Regions from separate parts of the Caballeronia sp. RCC_10 genome, predicted to be linked through region 2. Evidence: riboswitches for the same ligand, from Rfam matches in the RefSeq annotation. Region 2 holds a riboswitch; the other holds the start of a gene.
What was found. Region 2 has a riboswitch for manganese ahead of mntP (manganese efflux pump MntP). Riboswitches for the same ligand answer to the same signal wherever they lie in the genome.

Region 1 (11,850 bases), on a different contig from region 2:
ATCCGGAAACAACACCCTCGCCGGTATCGCTTCGGCGATCAACTCTGCAAAGGACAACCCCGGCGTGACGGCGACGGTTATTGCTGGCGTAGACGGCTCGCACCTCGTCCTCAGTTCCAATTCGACGGGCGCTGCCAATACGCTCAGCGTGACGACCAATTCTACGGACGGGCTCGGCGCACTCGCCTTCGACGGGTCGATCCCCAACACCAACTACACGCAACAATCCGCGGCTCAGGACGCCAAGCTCAAGATCGATGGAATGGCCGTCACAAGTCCGAGCAATACTATCGCGGACGCTATCAACGGCGTAACGCTCTCCCTTTCTGCGGCGGCGAGCAACACGAGTCAGACACTGTCCGTGGCCGTCGACGACGACGCCGCGACAAAAGCCATCAATGGTTTTGTCGCGGCCTATAACGCCTTCGTCAGCACCGCCAGTTCGCTGTCGAGTTTCGACTCGACAGCGAGCGCCGGCAGCCAGGGAGGCCCGCTTCTCGGCGACCCAATGCTGGATTCGATCAAGAGCGCGCTGGCAACGACGCTTGCAAAGGGCGTACCGAGCGGCAGCACGACGCTTTCTCTCAACGCGATTGGCATCGATCTGCAGACGGACGGCACCCTGAAGCTGGACAGCGATAAGCTTTCGAGCGCGTTAAGTTCGAATCGTAGCGCGGTTACCGCATTGTTCAACTCGACGGATGGCGTGGGCGCCACCCTGAACACTACCGCGACGAGTTTTCTGCAAACCGGCGGCGTTCTTGACACGCGAGCCACTGAGCTGACCAAGGACTTGGCCGACATCACCAAGCAAAGCACGGCATTGCAGGCGTATGCGGACAAGCTTACGGACCAGTACAACACGCAGTTCACCGCGCTCAACAAGCTAATGGCACAGATGCAAAGCAACTCGCAATACCTGACCCAGTTGTTCGGCGGCGAGAAGACCGCGGGTGCACTTGCCACCAACAAGTGAACTGCAGAGCGTATCGACCTATGACTGACATAAACCAGGACGAAGTGGCCTTCCGCGTGTGGGAACTGTCTCAAGCGATCGAAGTTGCTGCGGTGGAGGGCAACTGGGCCCTGGCGGCCAGCCTCGCGGAGACGCGCTCGCCGCTATTGATGACGTTCGCGCCCGAGCAATCTGCCGAAGCGCTCGCGGCGATCCGCAAGATCCACTCGAGCATCGCTGCGGTGACGCAGGCGGCCGGAATCGCGCGCGACGCGCTCGTCGCAAGCCATCGCCAGTCGATGGAACGAGCCAACGCGGCGAGCCGTTATCAAAAGGCCGCGCGCCTCTAAAGTTTCCCCGCTCAACGCCGTTAAACAAACAACAACAAGAACAACGCGCCGATGTCCGACGCGCTGCATGAACATCAATGCCCGCCTCGCGCGGGCATTTTTCTTTGGCCGGGCGTCAGCGTCCGAGCTTTAGCGTCCGAGCGTCAGCGTCAGATAGGCGGCATACAGCACGCCATTGCCCAGCAGCGCCCAGAGCGCAACGCCATTGCCGCGCGCATGAAAGCGCAGCCACGCCGCCGCCGCGAGCGTGATCAGCACGCCTGTCAACACTTCGACTCGCGGCTCCCACGGCGTCAGCATGATGCCGATACCCGGCAGCAACGTCCCCTGAAACACCATCGCGCCGGTGATGTTGCCGAACGCGAGCGTGTCCTTCCCGCGTCGCGCCCACAGAATGCTGTTCACCTTTTCGGGCAACTCCGTCGCGATCGGAATGATGATGAGCGACAGCAGCAGCGCCGATATCCCCAGCGCCTGCGACACGCCCTCGACGCCGTGAATGAAGCCCTTCGCGCCGCCGACGAGCAGCACGATGCCGGCGAGAAACTGCAGCATGATCGAGCCGATGTTCGTCTTGAGGCCCAGTCGCGAGATGAAGAGCGTCTCGGGCGCTTCGGTGCCGTGCCCGCTCTCGACGAGATTGGCAGATGCCCGGAACGTCGCGATCACGTAGATGATGTACAGCACGACGAGTCCGCCCGCGAACAGCGCGCGCACTTGCCACGCATGATGCGGCACGAACATCGCGCCTGCCGCGATCAAGAACGCCACGAGAAAGAAATTGAGGTCACGCGTGAAGCCGCTGCGCTCCGGCATGATGACCCCGCGCAAGCCGCGCGACTTCAGGATGGCGAGGGTCATCAGGCAGGTGGAGAGCGTCGCGAGCATCAGCGGCGCACCGAGGATCGCGCCGACGCCGATCTCTTCATTGACCGTGCGGCTGGCGGTGCCGCCGAGAAGCGCGATGATCGGCACGGTCGTCTCCGGCAATGCGGTGCCGACCGCCGCGAACAGCGATCCGGTGACGCCTTCGGAAATGCCGAGCCGCTCGCCGAGATGTTCGAGCGCGTTGGTGAAAAGCTCCGATGCGATCAGGATGATCGCGAGCATGAACGCGAGTTCGATGAAGAGCATCGTCATGCGGCACCCCGCATCGAACGATAAACAGCGAACGCCGCGCCAACGCGAATGGCAGCGCGAGAGGGAGACGAATATTGTGATTGTGGGGACACGACGATGATTCCACGGCCGGACGTCAGCGAACCATGATGCGCCACGCCCGTCCGACCAGGAACGACATAGCGCATCAATGGTCTCGCCAAACCGGACCGGTCGAACGCGCCACGGCAGCAGAGCCGAGGATGTTGACGCGTTCTCCTTCGAAGGACGAAGGAAGGCTACTCCCCAAAGACGGGGGCAGTGTAGCGTGATGCACACCGTTCGGCAAGCCGACCCGCTTCACGCGAGGCATACCGGTATGCGCAATGCTTCGTTGTAGCCGGTCGCGCCGTTGGATAAGCTGTCGCGCGGGCGCGCCGCTTGCACGCGTCGACGGCCCGGCATGATCCGAGCAACAAGAAAACCGATGTGTGACCGAGAGTCACGGGAGAATCCATGCCCCTCAACCGCTTCAAAGTCCGCTCCACCGCCGCGTTCGCCGCCGTCCTCATGGCCGCGCCGATGCTCGCGATGTCGAAGCCGCTCACCGTCTGCACGGAATCGAGCCCCGATGGCTTCGATGTCGTCCAGTTCAATTCGCTCGTGACGACGAACGCATCGGCGGACGTCATCTTCAATACGCTGGTCTCGTACGACGAGGCCGCGAAGAAAGTCGCGCCATCGCTTGCGCAGAAGTGGGACGTATCGAGCGACGGCCTCACGTACACGTTCCATCTGCGGCCGAACGTCCACTTCCAGACGACCGACTACTTCAAGCCGACGCGCCCGCTCAACGCGGATGACGTCGTCTTCACGTTCGAGCGCATGCTGTCGGACAGCAACCCGTGGCACAAGGTGGCGGGCGCAAGCGGCTTTCCGCACGCGCAGTCGATGGGCCTCGTGAAGCTCATCAAGGCCGTGACCAAGGTGGACGATCAGACCGTGAAGTTCGAGCTGAACGAGCCGAATGCGACCTTCGTGCCGATCCTCACGATGGGCTTCGCTTCGATCTATTCGGCCGAGTACGCCGGCCAGTTGCTGAAGGCGGACAAGCAGCTGGACATCAACAGCAAGCCCATCGGCACCGGCCCGTTCGTGCTCAAGAGCTATACGAAGGACGCGGTGATCCGCTACGACGTGAACCCTTCGTACTGGGGACCGAAGCCGAAGGTCGATCGGCTGATCTATGCAATCACGCCCGATGCCTCGGTGCGTGCGCAGAAGATCAAGGCGGGCGAATGCCAGATCGCGCTATCGCCGAAGCCGCAGGACGTGCTCGATGCGAAGAAGGACAAGGCGCTCAAGGTCAGCGAGACGCCCGCGTTCATGACCGCTTTCGTCGCGTTGAACACGCAGAAGAAGCCGCTCGACAACCCGAAGGTGCGTCAGGCGCTGAACATGGCGTTCGATCGCACGACGTACATGAAGACCGTGTTCGACAACACCGCATCGCCGGCGGTGAATCCGTATCCGCCGAATACGTGGAGCTATGACAAGAGCGTGCAGGCGTATCCGTACTCGGCGGATCGCGCGAAGAAGCTGCTCGCCGATGCGGGCTTGCCGAACGGCTTCGAGACGACGATCTGGGTGCGTCCGAATGGCAGCGTGCTGAATCCGAATCCGAAGGCGGGCGCGGAGTTGCTGCAGGCAGACCTCGCGAAGATCGGCGTGAAGGCGCAGGTGAAGGTGATCGAGTGGGGAGAGCTGATCAAGGAAGCGAAGCAGGGCCAGCACGACATGCTCTTCATGGGCTGGGCCGGCGACAACGGCGATCCGGATAACTACCTGTCGCCGCTCTTCAGTTGCAATGCGGTGAAGTCGGGCATCAACTTCGCGCGCTTCTGCGATGCCCAACTCGACAAGCTGATCGCGGACGGCAAGGCGACGCCCGATGTCGCGAAACGCACGAAGTCGTATATCGACGCGCAGAAGATCATCCACGATCAGGCGTTGTGGATTCCGCTCGTTTATCCGACGGCGGCGGCGCTTACCCGCGCGAATGTCAGCGGGTATAACGTGAGCCCGTTCGGACGACAGAACTTCGGGGCAGTTGCCGTGCAGTAACCGGTCTCAGGCCGGCGCGAACCGCAGCACGCCATCCTCGCCGGCCTGACGCTTCAACGCGCCTTCGAGCCAGAGCAGATTCAGGTGCGCGAGCGCTTCACCGAGCGCGAACGTCATCTGGTGAATATCGAGCGGGCGCTTGAACATGACCGGCACGATGTCGGCGGCGCTGCAGGGTTTCGCGGCGCACGCCTCGCGCACTTCCGCCAGCCGCGCACGATGATGCTCCCTCAGTTGCCCGATGCGCGTCTGCACGCCGCGAAACGGTTTGCCGTGCGAGGGCAGCGCGAGGACATCGGCGGGCATGGATTCATAGCGTCCGAGCGACTCCAGATACAGTGCGAGCGGATTGCTTTCCGGCTCGATCGCGAACACGGACACGTTTGTCGAGATGCGCGGCAACACCATGTCGCCGGAAATGAGCAGCTTGTCTGACGCGCAATACAACGCGCTATGTTCGGGCGAATGACCATAGCCCGTCACCACTTCCCATTCACGCGCGCCAATGCGCAGGCGATCGCCATCGCGGATACGGCGAAACTCGCCCGGCATCGAAGGCACGAGCGTCGGGTAATAGCTGTCGCGCTTTCTCAACGCATCGAGCGATGCTTCATCGGTCAGGCCATGCGTCGCGAAATGCCGCGCCGCGCGTTCTCCGCCCGCGTTGGAGCCATCGCCCGCGGCCATCACGCGGCCCATCGCGTATTCGCCGAGTGACATCCACAGCCGCACGTTCCAGCGTTGCCTGTCGCCGCCATTGCAGACCCAGTCGGCGAGGCCGAGGTGATCGGGATGGCAATGCGTGACGATCACGCGCAACACGGGCAGGCCATCCAGCACGGTATCGAATACACGCTCCCAGTTCGCGCGGATGCCGTCGTTCGCAATGCCGCAATCCACCACCGTCCAGCCTTGCACGCCGTCGATCTCATCGCGCAGCAGCCACAGATTGATGTGATCGAGCGCGAACGGCAATGGCATGCGCAGCCAGTAGACGCCGGGGGCCACTTCCTTCACGCCGCCCGGCTCCGGCAATTCTTCGGCGAATACATAATCGAGCTGATGTTCGAGTGCGTTCATCGGTAATGCCTTTGGGGTTTGCGCCGCATTGCAATCCGGCGAAGTTGACGATAACGTAAACGTCATTCTATCGTCGGACGCCCGTTCGCGCGTCGCGCTTTCCAGATGACTCAGCCCACGCATTACACGATCACTGAACTGGCGCGCGAGTTCGACGTCACGCCGCGCGCCATTCGCTTCTACGAAGATCAGGGCCTGCTCGCGCCGCGACGCGAAGGCGCGAACTTCCTGCGCCGCGTGTATTCGCCGCGCGACCGCACGCGCCTCAAACTCACGCTGCGCGGCAAGCGGCTCGGCTTCACGCTGTCGGAGATTCGCACGCTGCTCGATCTCTACGATTCGCCGACCGGCACGACCGCGCAACTGCGCGCGTTCATCGACACCATCGCGGCGCATCGTGAAATGCTGCAGCGTCAGCTAGAAGACCTGAACACCACGCTCTCCGAACTCACCGCTTATGAAGAGCAAGGCCGCGCGCTGCTCGCGGCCGGCATCGACAAGCGGGCGCGGCGGTCGAAAGCCGCCTGATGCGAGCCGACATGAACCACTTTCCCAAGCTGCTCTCGTCGCAAATCGGCTTCCATGTCGCGCAGACGCTGCTCGAAGGTTTCGACCGGCATTACCGCGTCTTTCGCGAAGCCGCCGTCAAGGCCAAGACGCTGTTCGAGCAAGGCGACTGGCATGCGCTCTCGCAGCTTGCGCGCGAGCGCATCACGTCGTATGACGAGCGTGTCGACGAATGCGTGATGCGTCTCGAAGACGAATACGATGCCGAGAACATCGACGACGAGGTATGGCAGCAAATCAAGCTGCATTACATCGGCTTGTTGACGACGCATCGTCAGCCGGAGTGCGCCGAGACTTTCTTCAACTCGGTGTGCTGCAAGATCCTGCATCGCTCGTACTTCAACAACGATTTCATTTTCGTGCGGCCAGCGATCTCGACCGAATACATCGAGAACGACGAGCCCGCCGCCAAGCCGACGTATCGCGCGTACTACCCGGACAAGGACGGACTCGCGGCCACGCTCGAGCGCATCGTCACGAACTTTCAGTTGCAGCCGCCATTCGAAGACCTGACGCGCGACGTGCAATGCGTGATGCAATCGCTGAAAGACGCTTTCGGCGACTTCGCGCCCGCGCCGAATTTCCAGATTCACGTGCTGTCGTCGCTATTCTTTCGCAACAAGGCGGCGTATATCATCGGCCGCATCATTCATGGCGATTCGCTGCTGCCGTTCGCCATCGCCGTCCGCCACACGAAGCCCGGCCTGCTCGCGCTCGATACCGTCCTGCTCGAGCGCCAGCAATTGCTCATCATCTTCAGCTTCTCGCATTCGTATTTTCTCGTCGACATGGAAGTGCCGTCGGCGTACGTGCAGTTTCTGGGCAGCATCATGCCGGCGAAGCCGAACGCGGAAATCTACACGTCGCTCGGCTTGCAGAAGCAGGGCAAGAACCTGTTCTATCGCGACCTGCTGCATCACCTGAAACATTCGAGCGATCAGTTCATCATCGCGCCGGGCATCAAGGGGCTCGTGATGATCGTGTTCACGCTGCCGTCGTTTCCTTATGTGTTCAAGCTCATCAAGGATGCGTTCCCGCCGCCGAAGGACACCACGCGCGCGAAGATCGAGGACAAGTACCTGCTCGTGAAGCGCCACGACCGGCTGGGCCGCATGGCCGATACGCTCGAGTATTCGAGCGTCGCGCTGCCGCTCGCGCGGCTCGATCATTCGCTGATCCGCGAACTGGAGAAGGAAGCGCCATCGATGATCGAATACGAAGGCGACAAGCTGGTCATTCGCCACGTCTATATCGAGCGTCGCATGGTGCCGTTGAATCTCTTCCTGCAGAAGGGCAATGCGGATGACATCGATCACGGCATCAAGGAATTCGGCGATGCGATCAAGCAGTTGATCCAGGCGAACATTTTCCCCGGCGATATGCTGTACAAGAACTTCGGCGTGACGCGGCACGGTCGCGTCGTGTTTTACGATTACGACGAGATCGAGTATCTGACCGATTGCAACGTGCGCCGCGTGCCGCCGCCGCGCAACGAGGAAGAGGAACTGTCGGGCGAGCCGTGGTATACCGTCGGGCCGCATGACATCTTCCCCGAAACGTACGGCACGTTCCTGCTCGGCGATCCGCGCGTGCGCGAAGCCTTCATGCGTCATCACGCGGATTTCTTCGACCCGGCGCTCTGGCAGCGTCACAAGGAGCAATTGCTGCAAGGCGAACTCGCCGATTTTTTCCCCTACGACGGAGCCATCCGCTTCTGCGTCCGGTATCCGGAGCGGTTCGAGAAGGCCTCCGCGCGCGCCGCCTGAACTGCAAAGTGCGGCGCATTCTTGAAACATGCAACACAGCAAACGAACATGACTGACCGAAACAACGAAGCCGCTCATCCCCTCGCCCATCTCTTCGACAACAACCAGAGTTGGGTCACGCGCAAGCTCGCCGAGGACGCGGATTTCTTCGAGCGGCTCGCGCATCAGCAGGCGCCGGAATATCTGTGGATCGGCTGCTCCGATTCCCGCGTGCCGGCGAACCAGATCATCGGCTTGCCGCCGGGCGAAGTGTTCGTGCATCGGAATATCGCGAACGTCGTCGTGCACTCGGACCTCAACGCGCTGTCGGTGATTCAGTTCGCCGTCGATCTGCTGAAGGTGAAGCACATCATGGTCGTCGGCCATTACGGCTGCTCGGGCGTGGGCGCGGCGCTCGTCGGACGGCGCGTCGGTCTCGCGGACAACTGGCTGCGTCACGTCGAGGACGTGCGCGAAAAGCACGCCGCGCTGCTCGACGAATGGCCGATGGGCGAAGCGCGGCATCGCCGGCTCGTGGAACTGAACACGATCGAGCAGACGCTGAACGTGTGCCGCACGACCGTCGTCAACGATGCCTGGGCGCGCGGTCAGGAACTGACGATTCACGGCTGGACCTACGGCGTCCACGATGGCCGTCTGCGCAACATGGGCATGATGATCAGTTCGCAGGAAGCCGTGGACGAGACGTATCAATCGTGCCTCGCCGCGTTGACGCGCGACGGCGCATACGCAGCGGAGAACGACGTGATCGCGTCCGATGCGGCGCGGCTCGGCGATGTTCCCGCCGTCATTCAGGGCGTCATCAAGGAGCTAAAACATGAGTGAGACACAACGCGATGCGGTCGTCATCGTCTCGGCTGCACGCACGCCGATGGCCGCGTTTCAGGGCGATTTCGCCGCATTGACCGCGCCGCAACTCGGCGCGGCGGCGATCCGCGCGGCGGTCGAACGCGCGGGCCTGACACCGGAGCGGATCGACGAAGCGATCATGGGCTGCGTGCTGCCTGCAGGCCAGGGCCAGGCGCCCGCGCGTCAGGCGGCGCTCGGCGCGGGCTTGCCGCTGTCCACCGGCTGCACGACGATCAACAAGATGTGCGGCTCCGGCATGCGCGCCGCGATGTTCGCCCACGACATGCTGCTCGCCGGCTCGGCGGAAGTCATCGTCGCGGGCGGCATGGAAAGCATGACGAACGCGCCCTATCTGCTGCCGAAGGCGCGCGGCGGCATGCGCATGGGGCACGGCCAGGTGATGGATCACATGTTCCTCGACGGCCTCGAAGACGCCTACGAGAAAGGCCGTCTGATGGGCGCGTTCGCGGAACAGTGCGCGTCGTCGTATGCGTTCTCGCGTGAATCGCAGGATGCGTTCGCGGTCGAATCGCTGCGCCGCGCGCAACGCGCGAACGAGAATGGATCGTTCGAATGGGAAATCGCGCCGGTCACCGTGCAGGGCAGAAAAGGCGAGTCGCGAATTGCGCGCGACGAGCAGCCGTTCAAGGCGAACATCGAGAAGATTCCGTCGCTCAAGCCGGCGTTCGCGAAGGACGGCACCGTGACGGCGGCGAATTCCTCGTCGATATCGGATGGCGCGGCGGCGCTCGTGATGATGCGCGAATCGACCGCGAAACGCCTCGGCGTGACGCCGATTGCGCGCGTCGCCGGGCATAGCACGTTCGCGCAGCAGCCGGCGCTGTTCACCACCGCGCCCGTCGGCGCGATCGCCCGACTCTTCGACAAGAACGGCTGGCGCGCGGGCGATGTCGACCTGTACGAAATCAACGAGGCATTCGCCGTCGTGACGATGGCCGCCATGCGCGAACACGACCTGCCTCACGACAAGGTGAACGTGAACGGCGGCGCTTGCGCGCTGGGGCATCCGATCGGCGCTTCCGGCGCGCGGATTCTCGTCACGCTGATCGGCGCGTTGCGCTCGCGCGGGTTGAAGCGCGGCGTCGCCTCGTTGTGCATCGGCGGCGGGGAAGCGACGGCAATGGGCGTCGAACTCATCTGAAGCCAACAGGAACGACGACATGAAAACCGCTCTGATCATCGGCGCATCGCGCGGCATCGGCCACGAGTTCGCGCGTGAGTACTGCCGCGACGGCTGGCGCGTGCTCGCCACCGCCCGCGACAAAGCCGCGCTTTCGTCACTCGACGCGCTCGGCGCGCAGACCTTCTCGCTCGACGTCACGCAGCCGGAGCAGATCGCCGCGCTCGGGTGGCAACTCGAAGAGGAGCGGCTCGACGTCGCGATCATCGTGTCGGGCGTGTACGGCCCGCGCACGGAAGGCGTCGAAGCGCCGAGCAACGACGACTTCGACGATGTGATGCACACCAACGTGCGCGGACCGATGCAGCTCATCCCGCTGTTGCTGCCGCTCACCGATGCCGCGCAAGGCGTGCTCGCGGTCGTGTCGAGCAAGATGGGCAGCATCAGCGAGACGAACGGCGCGACCGGCTGGCTGTATCGCGCGAGCAAGGCGGCGCTCAATTCCGCGATCAAGGTGGCGTCGATCGAATCGCGGCATTCGGCGTGCATCGCGCTGCATCCGGGCTGGGTGCGCACCGAGATGGGCGGACCGTCGGCGGCAATCGACGTGGCGCGCAGCGTCACCGGCATGCGCGCCGTGATCGCGGCAGCGCGTGCGTTGCGCGACGACTTCAACGGCCGCTTCATTCAGTACGACGGCACGCAACTCGACTGGTAATCCGACTCGAAAAGGAACGCAAAGAATGACCTATCACGTGCATGGCGTCTCGGCATCCGGCAACTGCTACAAGGTGCGTCTCGCGCTCGAACAACTGAAGCTGCCGTACGTCTGGCATGAAGTCGACATGATGCACGGCGCGACGCGCACGGATGCGTTCCGCAAGCTGAATCCGAACGGCAAGGTGCCAGTGCTGTGCATCGACGAGACGACGACGCTCTCCGAATCCGACGCCATTCTCTGCTATCTCGCGGACGGCACATCGCTGATGCCGGACGATCGCCTGCAACGCGCGCAAGTGCTGCAATGGATGTTCTTCGAGCAGTACGGCCACGAGCCGTATGTGGCAGTCGCGCGCTTCATCCGCCAGTTCCTGAAGCAGCCCGACGATCCGCGTCTGCCCGAGAAGACCGCGGGTTCGTATCGCGCGCTCGACGTGATGGAGCAGCATCTCGCGACGCGCAGCTTTCTCGTCGGCGAGCGCTACACCGTCGCGGATATCGCGCTTTTCGCGTACACGCACGTCGCCGATGAAGCCGGTCTCGACCTGTCTCGCTATCCGGGCATCCGCGCGTGGCTCGACGGCGTGCGCGCCCAGCCGGGGCACGTCGAGATGCCGGGAGTCGACGCTTGAAGCCGGTGGAGTGTCCTTGCGGCGGGGCATCGCCGGCGGCGAAGCCGAATGCGCGCGCGCCGCGTTATGCCGAGTGCTGCGGGCGTTTCATCGACGGTCACGCTGCGCCCGCCAACGCGATGGAACTGATGCGCTCGCGCTACACCGCCTACGTGCTCGGCGACACGTCCTATCTGCGCGCCACATGGGACGACGCGACCTGCCCGCCCGATCTCGATGCCTCCGGCACCAGCACGCGCTGGCTCGGCTTGCAGATCAAACGCCATACCGCGATCGACGCGGATCACGAGGAAGTCGAGTTCGTGGCGCGTTACAAGGTCGACGGTCGCGCGCATCGGCTGCACGAGGCGAGCCGATTCAGGCGAAATGCAAACGGCCGCTGGATTTATATCGACGGTGAACAAAAAGAAAAGTAAATGCTTTCTTAATACAACCGCCGATAAAGACGGTATTAATTTCCTTAAAAATCCCTTCCAGATTAAGCTGTTACGGGGTTTCCTTTATTGTGCAGTGCAATTTTGAACGGGTAATCTCTCTTTACGCCAGCGCATTGTCATTTACGCGCCTG
Region 2 (11,850 bases):
CGAGATTTCCGCGCCCGGCTGATTGCCGACGCGCACGTTGGGTGTGACGAGCGGGGGACTGCCCGCGGTGACGGTCTGCTGCATCTGTGTCTCCTGATCTTCATGATGCCGGCGGCTCGTCTTGCTGCAAGCCTGCCGGGACGCTTGACTGGAATCGTGCTGCTCAGGCGGTCTGGTCGAGCTCCCGCCGATACTTCTCCGCGCGCGCGGCATAGTCCGCCGCATTGGACGCAAGACCTGCGATCTGCGCATCCGTCAGTTCACGCACCGCTTTCGCGGGCGCACCGAGAATCAGCGAGCGGTCGGGAAACGTCTTCCCTTCGGTGACGACCGCGCCCGCGCCGACGAGACAGTGCTTGCCGATGACCGCGCCGTTCATCACGATCGCCTGAATGCCGATGAGCGATCCATCGCCGATGGTGCAGCCGTGCAACATCGCCTGATGCCCGATGCTGACGTTCGCGCCGATAACCATCGGATAGCCGGGGTCGGTGTGCAACACGGCGCCGTCCTGCACGTTGCTGCCCGCGCCGATTTCAATTGCTTCGTTATCCGCACGAATCACCGCGTTGAACCAGACGCTCGCGCGCTCATGCAGCGCCGCGTTGCCGATCACGACCGCCTGCGGCGCAACCCATGCCGATTCGGCCAGTTGCGGCTTGCCGTTGCTCAATCCGTAGCAGCTCATGCCGTCACCCGGCTCTTGATGCGCGACAGCACCTCTTGCGTGTGCTCGCCGACGCGCGCCAGCGCCTGACGCACGCCGGGACGGCGGCCGCCCATCGTGATCGGCAACAGGACGACATCGGTCGTATCGCCATCGTCGGTCTGCATCGGCGCGAGGCCGCCGCTCGCTTTCAGATGCGGATCGTCGAGCAACTGGTCGGGCCGCACGATCGGCGCATACGGAATGCCGGCCGCTTCGAGCTTCGGCGCAAGCTCGCCGACGTGTCGATCCTTCAGGATCGCGCCGAGACACGCGAGCAGTTCGGGCCGCACCGCGACGCGCATCGCGTTATTGGCGAAGCGCGGCTCGGCCGCGATGTCCGGACGCGCGAGCACATCGCACAGCGTGACGAACTGCTTGTCGCTGACCGCGCCGATGAACAACTGCTCGCCATCGGCCAGCGTGAACACGTCGTAGACGCTCCACGCGGAGACGCGTGCGGGCATCGGCGGCGGCGCTTCGCCGGTCATCGCGTATTGCTGCATGTGTTGCGCGGACAGGAACACGCAGTTCTCGAAAAGCGCGCTTTGCACTTCCTGGCCGCGTCCCGTGAAGTCGCGTTCGCGCAGCGCGGCAAGCACGCCGATGGCGCCGAACATGCCGCCCATGATGTCGTTCACCGATGTCCCCGCGCGCAGCGGCCGTCCGACGGGACCGGTCATGTACGAGAGGCCGCCCATCATCTGCACGACTTCGTCGAGCGCGAGGCGCTTTTCGTAAGGGCCGGGCAGAAAGCCCTTGTGCGATACATAGATGAGCGCGGGATAGCGCCGGCTGAGCGTGCCGTAATCGAGGCCGAGCTTCTCCATGAGACCGGGACGGAAATTTTCGAGCACCACATCGCAGGTGCCGATCAGTTCGGTCGCGGTTTCACGGCCCTCCGGCGTGTTGATGTCGATGACGACGCTCTTCTTGTTGCGATTGAACGACCGGAAGAAGCCGATGCCGAGCCCCGGCAGCGTGCGCGTCTTGTCGCCGCCGGGCGGTTCGATCTTGATCACTTCGGCGCCGAGATCGGCGAGGATCATGCCGCACGTCGGTCCCATGACCATGTGCGTGAATTCGACGACGCGCACGCCGTCGAGCGGAAGTCTTGCATTCGAAGTCATGTGGAAAGCCTCAGGCGGTCAGCGCGGCGCTCGCCGCATGTTTCGCGAATGATTTGGGAAGACCGGCACGCCACAGCGCGCCGCGCAGGGTTTCGCCTTCGAGCCATTGCGCGACTTTCTCGCGCAGCGCAAGCAGGCCGCTTATGTCGATGCCGGTTTCGATGCCCATGTCGGCCAGCATGAAGGCAAGGTCCTCGCTCGATGCGTTGCCGCTCGCGCCCGGCGCGTGCGGGCATCCGCCGATGCCGGCGAGCGTCGCATCGAAGCGCGCGACGCCCGTTTCGAGCGCGGCGTACACGTTGGCGAGCGCAAGGCCGCGCGTGTCGTGAAAGTGGCCGCACCAGAAGCGTTCGCCGGCGAGGCGGCGTGCCTTCTCGAACAGCTCGCGAACGGCGCGCGGTCCCGCATAGCCGACGGTATCGGCGATGCTTACGCGATCCGCGCCCGCATCGAGCAAAGCCTGCATACAGCGCAGCACTTCGCTTTCGTCGACGCGTCCCTGGATCGTGCAGCCGAACGCCGTGCCGATGCCGCCTTCGATCAACGTCTTCGCGCCCGATGCATCGCGGGCGGCGCGGATGCGCGCCACCTCCGCGACCACTTCATCGGGCGTCTTGCGCAGATTCGCGAGGCTGTGCTCGCGGCTCGCCGAAAGCGGCACGAGCAGCAAATCGGCCTGCGTCTCGAACGCGCGTTCCGCGCCTCTCAGGTTCGGCACGAGCACGGAAACGAAGAGCCCGGGCAGTGTCTTCGCGAAAGCGACGAGTTCGGCGGTATCGGCAAGTTGGGGCAAGAGGCGCGCGGGCACGAACGAGCCGACCTCGATCTCGCGCTGCCCGGCCTGGTAGGCGTCGCGAATCCATTCGCGCTTGCGTTGCGTCGGCAGAATCCGCTGAATGCTTTGCAGGCCGTCGCGCAAGCCGACTTCGCGTATCGCCGCGTCAGTGGGGAACAAGGGCATGAGCCGTCTCCGTGATATCGCCGGTCATCGTGTCGCCGACGTTGTGCTAACTTTAGACCTTCCGCCGCGACGCAGAAGCGGTATGTTGGAAGCGTTGCGATTCCGAACCGGAATGTCTAAAAGGAAACGTCCGTGCGCGATATCGACCTGAAGACGCTGCGCCTCTTCGTCGCCGTATGCGATCACCGCAACATCGCGCGGGCGGCGGAGGAGCAGCACATCGAGCCCTCCGCGATCAGCAAGCGCATCGCGCAGCTCGAAGCGGACCTCGGCGTGCCGTTGCTGTCGCGCTCGCGGCGCGGCGTCGAGCCGACTGGCGCGGGCATCGCGCTGCTCGAACACGCGCGCAACGTCCTGTTCACGCTCGATCGCATCGGCAGCGACGTCGCGGCGTTCGGCAGCGGGCTGCGCGGGCGCGTGAGCATTTGTGCGTCGGCGTCGGCGATGGCGGAAGCGTTGCTCGACGATATCGCCGCGTTCATGCGCGAGCCGGCGAACGCGAACATTCGGGTCGATGTCGAGGAAAGGTTATCGACGGAGCTGGTGCGGCAACTCCGTGAGGGCGCGGCGAGCATCGGCGTCTGCTGGGACAACGTCGATCTCGAAGGCTTGCAGCACGCGCCTTATCGTCAGGACCGGCTGGCGCTGGCCGTGCATCCCGACCATCCGCTGGCGAACGAAACAAGCCTGAGCTTCGAAGACACGCTCGAGTACGAGCACGTCGGGCTGCTGCCGTCGACCGCCGTCCATACGATGTTGAGGCGATCCGCCGCGAGCGCCGGCAAGACGCTCTCGTATCGCGTGATCGTGTCCAGTTTCGATGCCGCGTTTCGCGTCGTGGCCGCGGGCCTCGGCATCAGCGTCGTGCCGGTGGAAGTGGCGGCGACGTATCAGTCGGTGTTCGGCGTCGCGGTCATTCCGCTCGTCGATGCCTGGGCGGAACGGCGCTTCGTGGTGTGCTTCAAGGGCTTCGACACGCTGCAGCCGGCGGCTCAAAGGATGGTCGAGCATCTGACGAGCCGGGCGCGGCAAGCGGCCTGAGCGCCGCCAGCCCGCGCACACTCAGTTCGACTCAGCTCGTATAACCGAGATGTTGCGCGAGAATCGCGCAGCCGACGCCGATCAGCACCACCCCGCCGACGATCTCCGCCCGCTTGCCGATGGTCGCGCCGACGAGCCGGCCGATCATCACGCCGACCGTCACCATCAGCATGGTCGCGAAACCGATGGTGGCGGCGGTCGAGAAGATATCCACGTCGATGAAAGCGAGGCCCGCGCCGACCGCCATCGCATCGATGCTGGTGGCAAAACCGGTGACCGCCAGCACCCAGAATGAATGCGAGTTGGGCTTGTCGTCCGCGTGTTCGGCGCTGCCGCAACCTTCGCGGATCATGCGCGCACCGAGCAGAAATAGCAGACCGAACGCGATCCAGTGATCCCACGCGGTGACGTACTGCGCCGCCGTCCGGCCGATCGCCCAGCCGACGAGCGGCGTGATGGCTTCGATGACGCCGAAGATGAGGCCCGTCCGGAGGGCTTCGGTGACGCGTGGCTTGCGCAGGCTCGCACCCTTGCCGACGGCGGCCGCGAAGGCGTCGGTTGACATGGCGAAGGCGAGGAAGATCGTGGAGGCGAGGTTCATCGAGTAGGGCTCTGGCCGGGCGAAGAAACACGACGCAACGCGCCGCCCGGCCTGAGGGCGCGTTCCGTCGATGGTCTTGCCAACCTTTGATGGCTGCGCATGCCACGGTCCCTGTGCGCGGACCGAGTGTGTTGACATGCGCGCTTTCCGTGGGACGGAAAGCCGGCTACTCCCCAGCGAGAAGCGAGAGCTTAACACGGCCGATAGGCTAGGAGCCGCCATCGGATAGCGTCGACAGCACCCTAGCGACGATGCGATCGCACCGCGCCCCGCCGAACTCGAACACGTCGCGCTCGGCGAGATCGAAGGCCTGCGCAAGCGATTCGCGCAACAGGCTGCGCGCCCGAAAATGCCGGCTGCGCACCGTCGCTTCCGGAATGTGCAGACATTGCGCGGTCTCCTCGACGCTCATCTCTTCGATGGAGCGCAGCACGAACACGACGCGAAACAGGTCCGGCAATTCATCGAGCTTGCGTTCGAGCAGCGCGCGCACTTGCGCACGCGCGAGCGCCTGGTCGGGCGCATCGTCGTGCGAGCGGGTCGTATCGGCCGGTTCGATGGCGGCGGGCGCATCCACGATCGGAATCACGTTCTGACGACGCGCCGAGCGCCGCAATCGCGCGAAGCATTCGTTGAGCACGAGCCGCGACAGCCACGTGAGCAATTGCGAATCACCGCGAAACTGGTGCATCGACCGGAACGCGTGCAAGTACGCATCCTGCAGCGCGTCCTCCGCTTCGGCCTCGTTGCGCAAGGTGGCGCGCGCCAGCCGATACAGCCGGCGGTTATGCCGCCGCATCATCGCTTCGAACGCGGCGCGGTCGCCCGCAACGATGCGGCGCGCGATGGCGAGTTCGTCGTTAATGGTGTCGGTAGCGGAAATCATCGTCGTCATCGCCGTACGTTGAGCACCGCGTGCATCGCCGGATGCAGCGTGCACGAATACGCGTAACGTCCGGCATCGCGCGCCACGTAACTCCACGATGCGTTCGCCGCGATGCCGTGCGAATCGAACGCTTTGGCATCGGCGGTCGCGGTATGCGGGAACAGGTCCTTGTTGATCCACATGACGCGATCGCCGCGAGCGACCGTCAACGCGGGCGGACTAAAGCGCATGCCTTCGATGACGACGACATGCGTCGCCGCAATCGCATCGACGGGCAACGCGAGCGCACTCATCAGCCAGATCAGCAAGCGCATGTCATGCACCGTTTCTGGCGAGGTCCGCCTGCACATGCCGCGCGTGTTCGAGATGCGCGACGAATGCCGGCCGCACTTTCACCAGCAGCGCCTTTAGTTCCGCGTTCTTCGCGCTGGGAATGAGCGTCTTGTCGAGTGCATCGAGCACGCTTTGATGATAGGCGACCTCGTGATCGATATACGCCTTGTCGAAGCTGCCGCCCGATAACTGCTTCAACTTGGCGATGTTCGCGTCGCCGCCTTGCTTGAGGCTCTGGCTCGCCGGGCTGTCTTCAGGCGTGACGTCGAGCTTCTTCACCAGGTCGGTCGCAGCCTTGTTGACGCCGCTGTGATCCGTGACCATCTGCTGCGCAAACGCTTTCACGTCCTTCGATTTCGTTTTGTCGCCAGCGAGCTTGCCCGCGTCGATATCGACCTGATTGGCGGTCACGACGATCGCGGCGATTTGCCGATCGGTCGGCCCAGCCCCTTGCGCACGGGACGCGATGCTCGTCAGCGCGAGCGCCGCCGCGAGCGCGAAATGAATGCGTTTCATATGACATCTCCGCGTATGAAGTGGCAGACACGGCATTGGATGTCACGTCGAAGAAGCGCGTTCCCGCACCGCAGTCCAATCCCGGATTGCCCGCGCCGGCGGATCACGGTTACACTCGGACGCACACGAACCGGGCCTCGATCCAAGCGCATGCTCAACGATCTCTGGTACAAGAACGCGGTCATCTACTGCCTGTCCGTCGGCGCGTTCATGGATGCGAACGGCGACGGCATCGGCGATTTCCAGGGCTTGTTGCGGCGGCTGGACTATCTTCAGGGGCTCGGTATCACCACGATATGGCTGATGCCGTTTCAGCCATCGCCGGGTCGCGACAACGGCTACGACATCTCCGACTACTACAACGTCGATCCGCGCTACGGCACGCTCGGCGATTTCGTGGAATTCACTCACGCGTGCCGTCAGCGCGGCTTGCGCGTGCTGATCGATCTGGTCGTGAATCACACGTCGGATCAGCATCCGTGGTTCAAGGAAGCGAGGCGCGATCCGAATTCGAAGTATCGCGACTGGTACGTATGGTCGAAGAAGCGGCCGGCGGGCGCGGACGACGGCGTGGTGTTCCCCGGCGTGCAGAAGTCCACGTGGACCTACGACAAGCAAGCGGCCCTGTGGTACTTCCACCGCTTCTACGACTTCCAGCCCGACCTCAACACGGCCAATCCGCACGTGCAGGCCGAGTTGCTGAAGATCATGGGTTTCTGGATTCAGCTCGGCGTCTCGGGGTTTCGCATGGACGCGGTGCCGTTCGTCATCGCGACCAAGGGCGCGCAGGTGAAGAAACCGGCCCGGCAGTACGACATGCTGCGCATGTTTCGCGAGTTCCTGCAGTGGCGCGAAGGCGACGCGATCATTCTCGCGGAAGCCAACGTGCTGCCTCACACCGACATGCAGTACTTCGGCGATGCCGGCGAGCGGCTGCAGATGATGTTCAACTTCCAGGTCAACCAGAACACGTTCTATGCGCTCGCGAGCGCCGATACCACGCCGCTGAGAAAAGCGCTCGAAGCGACGAAATCGCGGGCGGCAACCGCGCAATGGGGCGTATTTTTGCGCAATCACGACGAACTCGATCTTGGCCGCTTGTCGCCGAAGGAACGCGAAGCCGTGTTCGCGGCGTTCGGTCCCGAGCCGTCCATGCAGCTGTACGAACGCGGCATCCGCCGGCGTCTTGCACCGATGCTCGATGGCGACCGTCACCGGCTCGAACTGGCGTACAGCCTCATGCTGACGCTGCCGGGGACGCCCGTCGTGCGTTACGGCGATGAAATCGGCATGGGCGACGATCTGCGTCTGCCCGAACGCGAAAGCCTGCGCACGCCGATGCAATGGTCGACCGAGCCGCATGCGGGCTTCACGAAACATGCGCGCCCGGTTAGCCCGGTGATCTCGGGCGGACCGTATGGATATGAGCGCGTGAACGTCGCGAGCCAGCGAAGAGATCCCGATTCGCTTCTGAACTGGATGGAGCGGATGATCCGCATGCGCAAGGAAGTGCCCGAGATAAGCTGGGGCGATTTCGCGATTCTTCGCACCTCGCGCGACGACGTGCTCGCGCTGCGCTACGACTGGCGCAACAACTCGGTCGTCTGTCTGCATAACTTCAGCGCCGCCGCGTGCACGGTGAAGTTCCGGGTCGGCGCGGCAGCGGGAGAAAGCGGCAAGCTCGTCAACCTGCTCTCCGGCGATCACAGCGAAGGCAACGCGAAAGGCCAGCACAGTGTCGTGCTGGAACCGTATGGGTATCGCTGGTATCGCGTGGGCGGGCTCGACTATCTGCTGAAGCGAAGCGAGGTTTGAGCCGGGTTGACTCCGCGTCAGCCCTTGACCAGCCCCCCGTCGACGACGAGGTTTTGCCCCGTCACCGCACGCGCCCACGGCGAGAGGAAGAACAACACGGCGTCGGCGAATTCGGCCGGCGTGGTGACGCGCCGCAGCGGCGTGAATCCCGCGACCATGTCGAAGACCGCCTCGGGCGTCGCGCTGCTCGCGTCGGTGGTGCGCAACAGGCCGCCCGACACCATGTTGACGGTGATGCCGTCCGGACCGAGATCGTTCGATGCGGTTCTCGTCAGCGCGAGCAAAGCCGCTTTCGCCGCTGTGTAATCGTGATACGGCACCACGGGATTCTGGAAGAGATTCGTGCCGACGTTCACGATGCGGCCAAAGCCAGCGGCGCGCATGTCGGGCAACGCGGCCTGGATTGTGTTGAGCGCGCCCTTGAGCGCGCCGTCGATCTGCTGCTGAAAGCGCGACCATTCGATGTCACCGATCTTCGGGCGCGCGTCGCCATCGAAACTGAAGTCGGCCAGTGCGTTGTTCACCACCGCATGCACGGGCCGGCCGGTTCGTGCGCGCGCCTCGTCGAAAAGGCGCGCGACGGATGCCGCATCGGTGACATCGCCCTTAAGCGCGACGACGCGCGGGCCGAGCCGCTCGGCGAGCGCCATCGCCCCGCTTTCGCTGCGGCGATAGTTCACGACGACGCCCGCGCCTTCGCGTGCGAGCGCCTCGACGATCGCGGCACCCAGACCGCGTGCGCCGCCGGTCACGAGTACGTTCTGTTCAGACAGCAGCATCGGCACCTCGAATTCGTTGTGAAATGGTCGAGGCATTATGCCGGATGCCCTCGCGATCCGAAGTCGCGGTCCGCTCGATCCGCATCGACCGTTACGCCGTCTTGACCGGATTCGCCGCAATGAAGTTCTTGAACGTGGCGTACGCCGGATTCTTCGTGACGCCATCGCCCTGGATCAGCCCGTAGCTCGGGTCGATGACCGCGTACATCATCACGCTTTCAAGGTTGTACTTGTCCTTGATTGCGTAGTACGACGCCATCGTTTCCTGCACATACGCCGATTGCGCCGTCGCCGAGTCCGCCGAACCGGACCAGCCCCATTCCGTCAGCCAGATCGGCACGTTGAACGAGTCCTTCAGCACTTGCAGCACGTTGATGCACGCGTTGTTGCGCCCGGCGCACTCGATCTTGCCCGAGCTGTGATACCAGTGATACGTCGTGTAGTCCCACTGAAGCGCAGCCGCGTCCGATACGCCCGTGGCCGTGCCGTTCGGCGAGATGCCGTTCCACAGCATTTGCAGCGCGCGATAGGCCATCGGGATGCCGACGTTCACGCCGCACTTGATGGTCGGATCGACCGCCTTCACGCCCGCGATCATGCCGCGGATCACGCCCCGGAACGACGGCCACTCAGCCGGGTTCCAGTCCGACGTCTGACTGCCGTCGCCGCCGAGTTGCAGGCCGACGGTATCCAGTTCGTTGCCGCATTCGATATGCGTGACGAGGCCCTTCAACGGTTGGGTGCAGCGCACCGCGAAGTCATAGCCGAGCGAATAGGCGGCGGCTTCGGTGCCCTTCGGGTCCCAGCCCGCCGAACGCGGATTGAGCACCGGCATGATGCCGACGCCGCTGCCCGCAAAGCATCCGCGCAGGGCCATCGCGAGCGTCATCGACATGCCCGCGTCGGCGGTGTCGCAGCGGTACATCGTTACGCCGAGGTCCTTCAGGATGGCGAGCTGCTGCTCGGCGGTCATCGTGTTGTAGATGCCCGACCCCCAGGCCATGTGGCCGTTGATGCCATAAAACAGCGACGTGTTCGACGGCTTCACCACGTTGCGCGGATCGATCGTGCCGATGTTCTTCCACGGCGAGCCGTTCTGATACCAGACGCCGCTCGAATTCTGCGCGTAGATGATGCCGTTGAAATACAGGATCAGCGCCTGCGCGACGCTCGAACCCGTCGACACGCCCGTGCCGTTCTTCATCACCCGGCCATTGAGGAGCGTCCACACCACACCGCTGCTGTCGGTGATGGAAGCCGCCGGCGGAGTCGTCGCGCCGGACAGAGAGACCGTGCTTGCCTTCGCGACGCTTTTCGCGACGCCCCCAGCGTCGCCTGCGGAGTCGGAGCCGCCGCCACATGCCGACAATGCCGCGCCACCGGCGCCGGCCATCAACACCGACAGGAATCTGCGGCGCGAGAACGGCGCATCGTTGGACGCAACCGGTAAGACTTCCTTGGTGCTTTCTTTTGCGTTTTTCATGACAGGTAAGGAGGACCGTTAAAGTTCAATGATCTGAACTATATTCAGTTCTTTTTTACCTGTCGTCGTTACACTTTTTTACGTATGAAAATAAGTCGAAACATATTTCGTTCGGGCGGCGCGCGAAAGAATCGCTTATTTATCGGTCGAAAGGGAAAACGTTTGCGATCGTGGGTAGCCAATCTGGTAAGTAATACTTGAGCGCGCCGAGGGGACGCACTCAAGTTTCGCAAACGTTTAAAAGTGAGTAACGAAATCCGAAATAAGTTACCGGGTACTTTTTACCTAACTAGCCGATTACATTTGGTCCGCTTCGGTCACCGCATCGGCGAATGCCTTGGGCGCTTCTTGCGGCAGGTTATGTCCGATGCCGCCCGACACGTTGCGATGCTTGTACTTGCCCGTGAACTTCTTCGCGTACGCGGAAGGATCGGGATGCGGTGCGCCATTGGCGTCGCCTTCCATCGTGATGGTCGGCACGCTGATCGTGGGGGCGCTCGCAAGACGCTGCTCGAGCGCGTCATATTGCGGCTCGCCCTGCACGAGACCGAGACGCCAGCGATAGTTGTGAATCACCACGGCGACATGATCGGGATTCTCGAACGATCGCGCCGAGCGGTCATAGGTCGCGTCATCGAAGTCCCACTTGGGCGACGCCAGTTGCCAGATCAGCTTGTTGAAGTCGCGACGGTTCGCCTCGTAGCCCTTCTGCCCGCGCTCGGTTGCAAAGTAGAACTGATACCACCACGCTAACTCGGCCTTCGGCGGCAGCGGCGTCTCATTCGCCTTCTGACTGCCGATCAGATAGCCGCTCACCGACACCATCGACTTCACGCGCTCCGGCCACAGCGCCGCGATGATGTTCGCGGTGCGCGCGCCCCAGTCGAACGCACCGAAGCTGGCCTGCGAAATCTTGAGCGCATCCATGAGCGCGATGATGTCCACCGCCACCACCGCCTGCTGGCCATTGCGCGGCGTGTCGGCGGACAGGAAGCGCGTCGAACCGTAGCCGCGCAGATACGGCATGATCACCCGATAACCCTGCGCCGTGAGCAGCGGTGCGACCTCGGCGAAGCTGTAGATGTCGTAAGGCCAGCCGTGCAGAAGCATCACGACGGGGCCATTCGCCGGCCCTGCTTCCGCATAACCGACGTTGAGCGCGCCTGCATCGATCTGGCGGATATCGGCGAAGCCCGCCGTCGATGATGCCCGCGCAGGCCTGGATGTCTGCGCGGACGCGAAGTCGCTCAGGCCGAGCTGCATCGCGCCGACGCTTGCGATGGTCGTGCCCAGCAAGCGGCGGCGCCGCGCGTTGATCTCGTCCGTCATGGTGTTTTTCTCCTTTCCGTTGATGTTTCTTGTCGAATGAGCGAGGCGGCGATAGTCACGCCGCCGATGCGCGCAACGCGGCCAACGTCGGCCCCATCGGACGCACACGCATGCGCGCGTCGAGATTGCGCCACGGCAGATCGGCCGGATCGGCGGCCATCGGACCCGGCGCTTTGGCGACGAGAATGCGCGCCGCTATCGGCTCGAAATCGGCGCGAAAATGCACCGAGCTCTTGTTCACCAGAACTTTCATGCGTTCCGGCTCGATGC

Region 1: another riboswitch for manganese. It lies ahead of AB6804_RS08610 (sodium:calcium antiporter); the one in region 2 lies ahead of mntP (manganese efflux pump MntP).

The regions. Positions count from the first base shown of each region.
Region 1 covers NZ_JBFUPT010000003.1:208,879-220,728, forward strand. Annotated here, with positions in the region: gene fliD (flagellar filament capping protein FliD) at 1-976, shown strand, start outside; gene AB6804_RS08605 (flagellar protein FliT) at 1,021-1,305, shown strand; gene AB6804_RS08610 (sodium:calcium antiporter) at 1,435-2,445, opposite strand; yybP-ykoY riboswitch at 2,552-2,723, opposite strand; gene AB6804_RS08615 (ABC transporter substrate-binding protein) at 2,920-4,527, shown strand; gene AB6804_RS08620 (MBL fold metallo-hydrolase) at 4,534-5,607, opposite strand; gene AB6804_RS08625 (MerR family DNA-binding transcriptional regulator) at 5,713-6,135, shown strand; gene aceK (bifunctional isocitrate dehydrogenase kinase/phosphatase) at 6,147-7,940, shown strand; gene can (carbonate dehydratase) at 7,989-8,765, shown strand; gene AB6804_RS08640 (acetyl-CoA C-acetyltransferase) at 8,758-9,951, shown strand; gene AB6804_RS08645 (SDR family oxidoreductase) at 9,971-10,648, shown strand; gene AB6804_RS08650 (glutathione S-transferase family protein) at 10,674-11,282, shown strand; gene AB6804_RS08655 (YchJ family protein) at 11,279-11,698, shown strand.
Region 2 covers NZ_JBFUPT010000027.1:12,425-24,274, forward strand. Annotated here, with positions in the region: gene AB6804_RS27140 (MFS transporter) at 1-84, opposite strand, end outside; gene AB6804_RS27145 (gamma carbonic anhydrase family protein) at 164-688, opposite strand; gene AB6804_RS27150 (CaiB/BaiF CoA transferase family protein) at 685-1,836, opposite strand; gene AB6804_RS27155 (hydroxymethylglutaryl-CoA lyase) at 1,847-2,797, opposite strand; gene AB6804_RS27160 (LysR family transcriptional regulator) at 2,930-3,838, shown strand; gene mntP (manganese efflux pump MntP) at 3,870-4,439, opposite strand; yybP-ykoY riboswitch at 4,450-4,626, opposite strand; gene AB6804_RS27170 (RNA polymerase sigma factor) at 4,648-5,334, opposite strand; gene AB6804_RS27175 (cupredoxin family copper-binding protein) at 5,331-5,639, opposite strand; gene AB6804_RS27180 (DUF4142 domain-containing protein) at 5,641-6,174, opposite strand; gene AB6804_RS27185 (alpha-amylase family protein) at 6,325-7,989, shown strand; gene AB6804_RS27190 (3-oxoacyl-ACP reductase) at 8,007-8,768, opposite strand; gene AB6804_RS27195 (glycosyl hydrolase) at 8,860-10,251, opposite strand; gene AB6804_RS27200 (alpha/beta fold hydrolase) at 10,549-11,580, opposite strand; gene AB6804_RS27205 (M81 family metallopeptidase) at 11,636-11,850, opposite strand, start outside.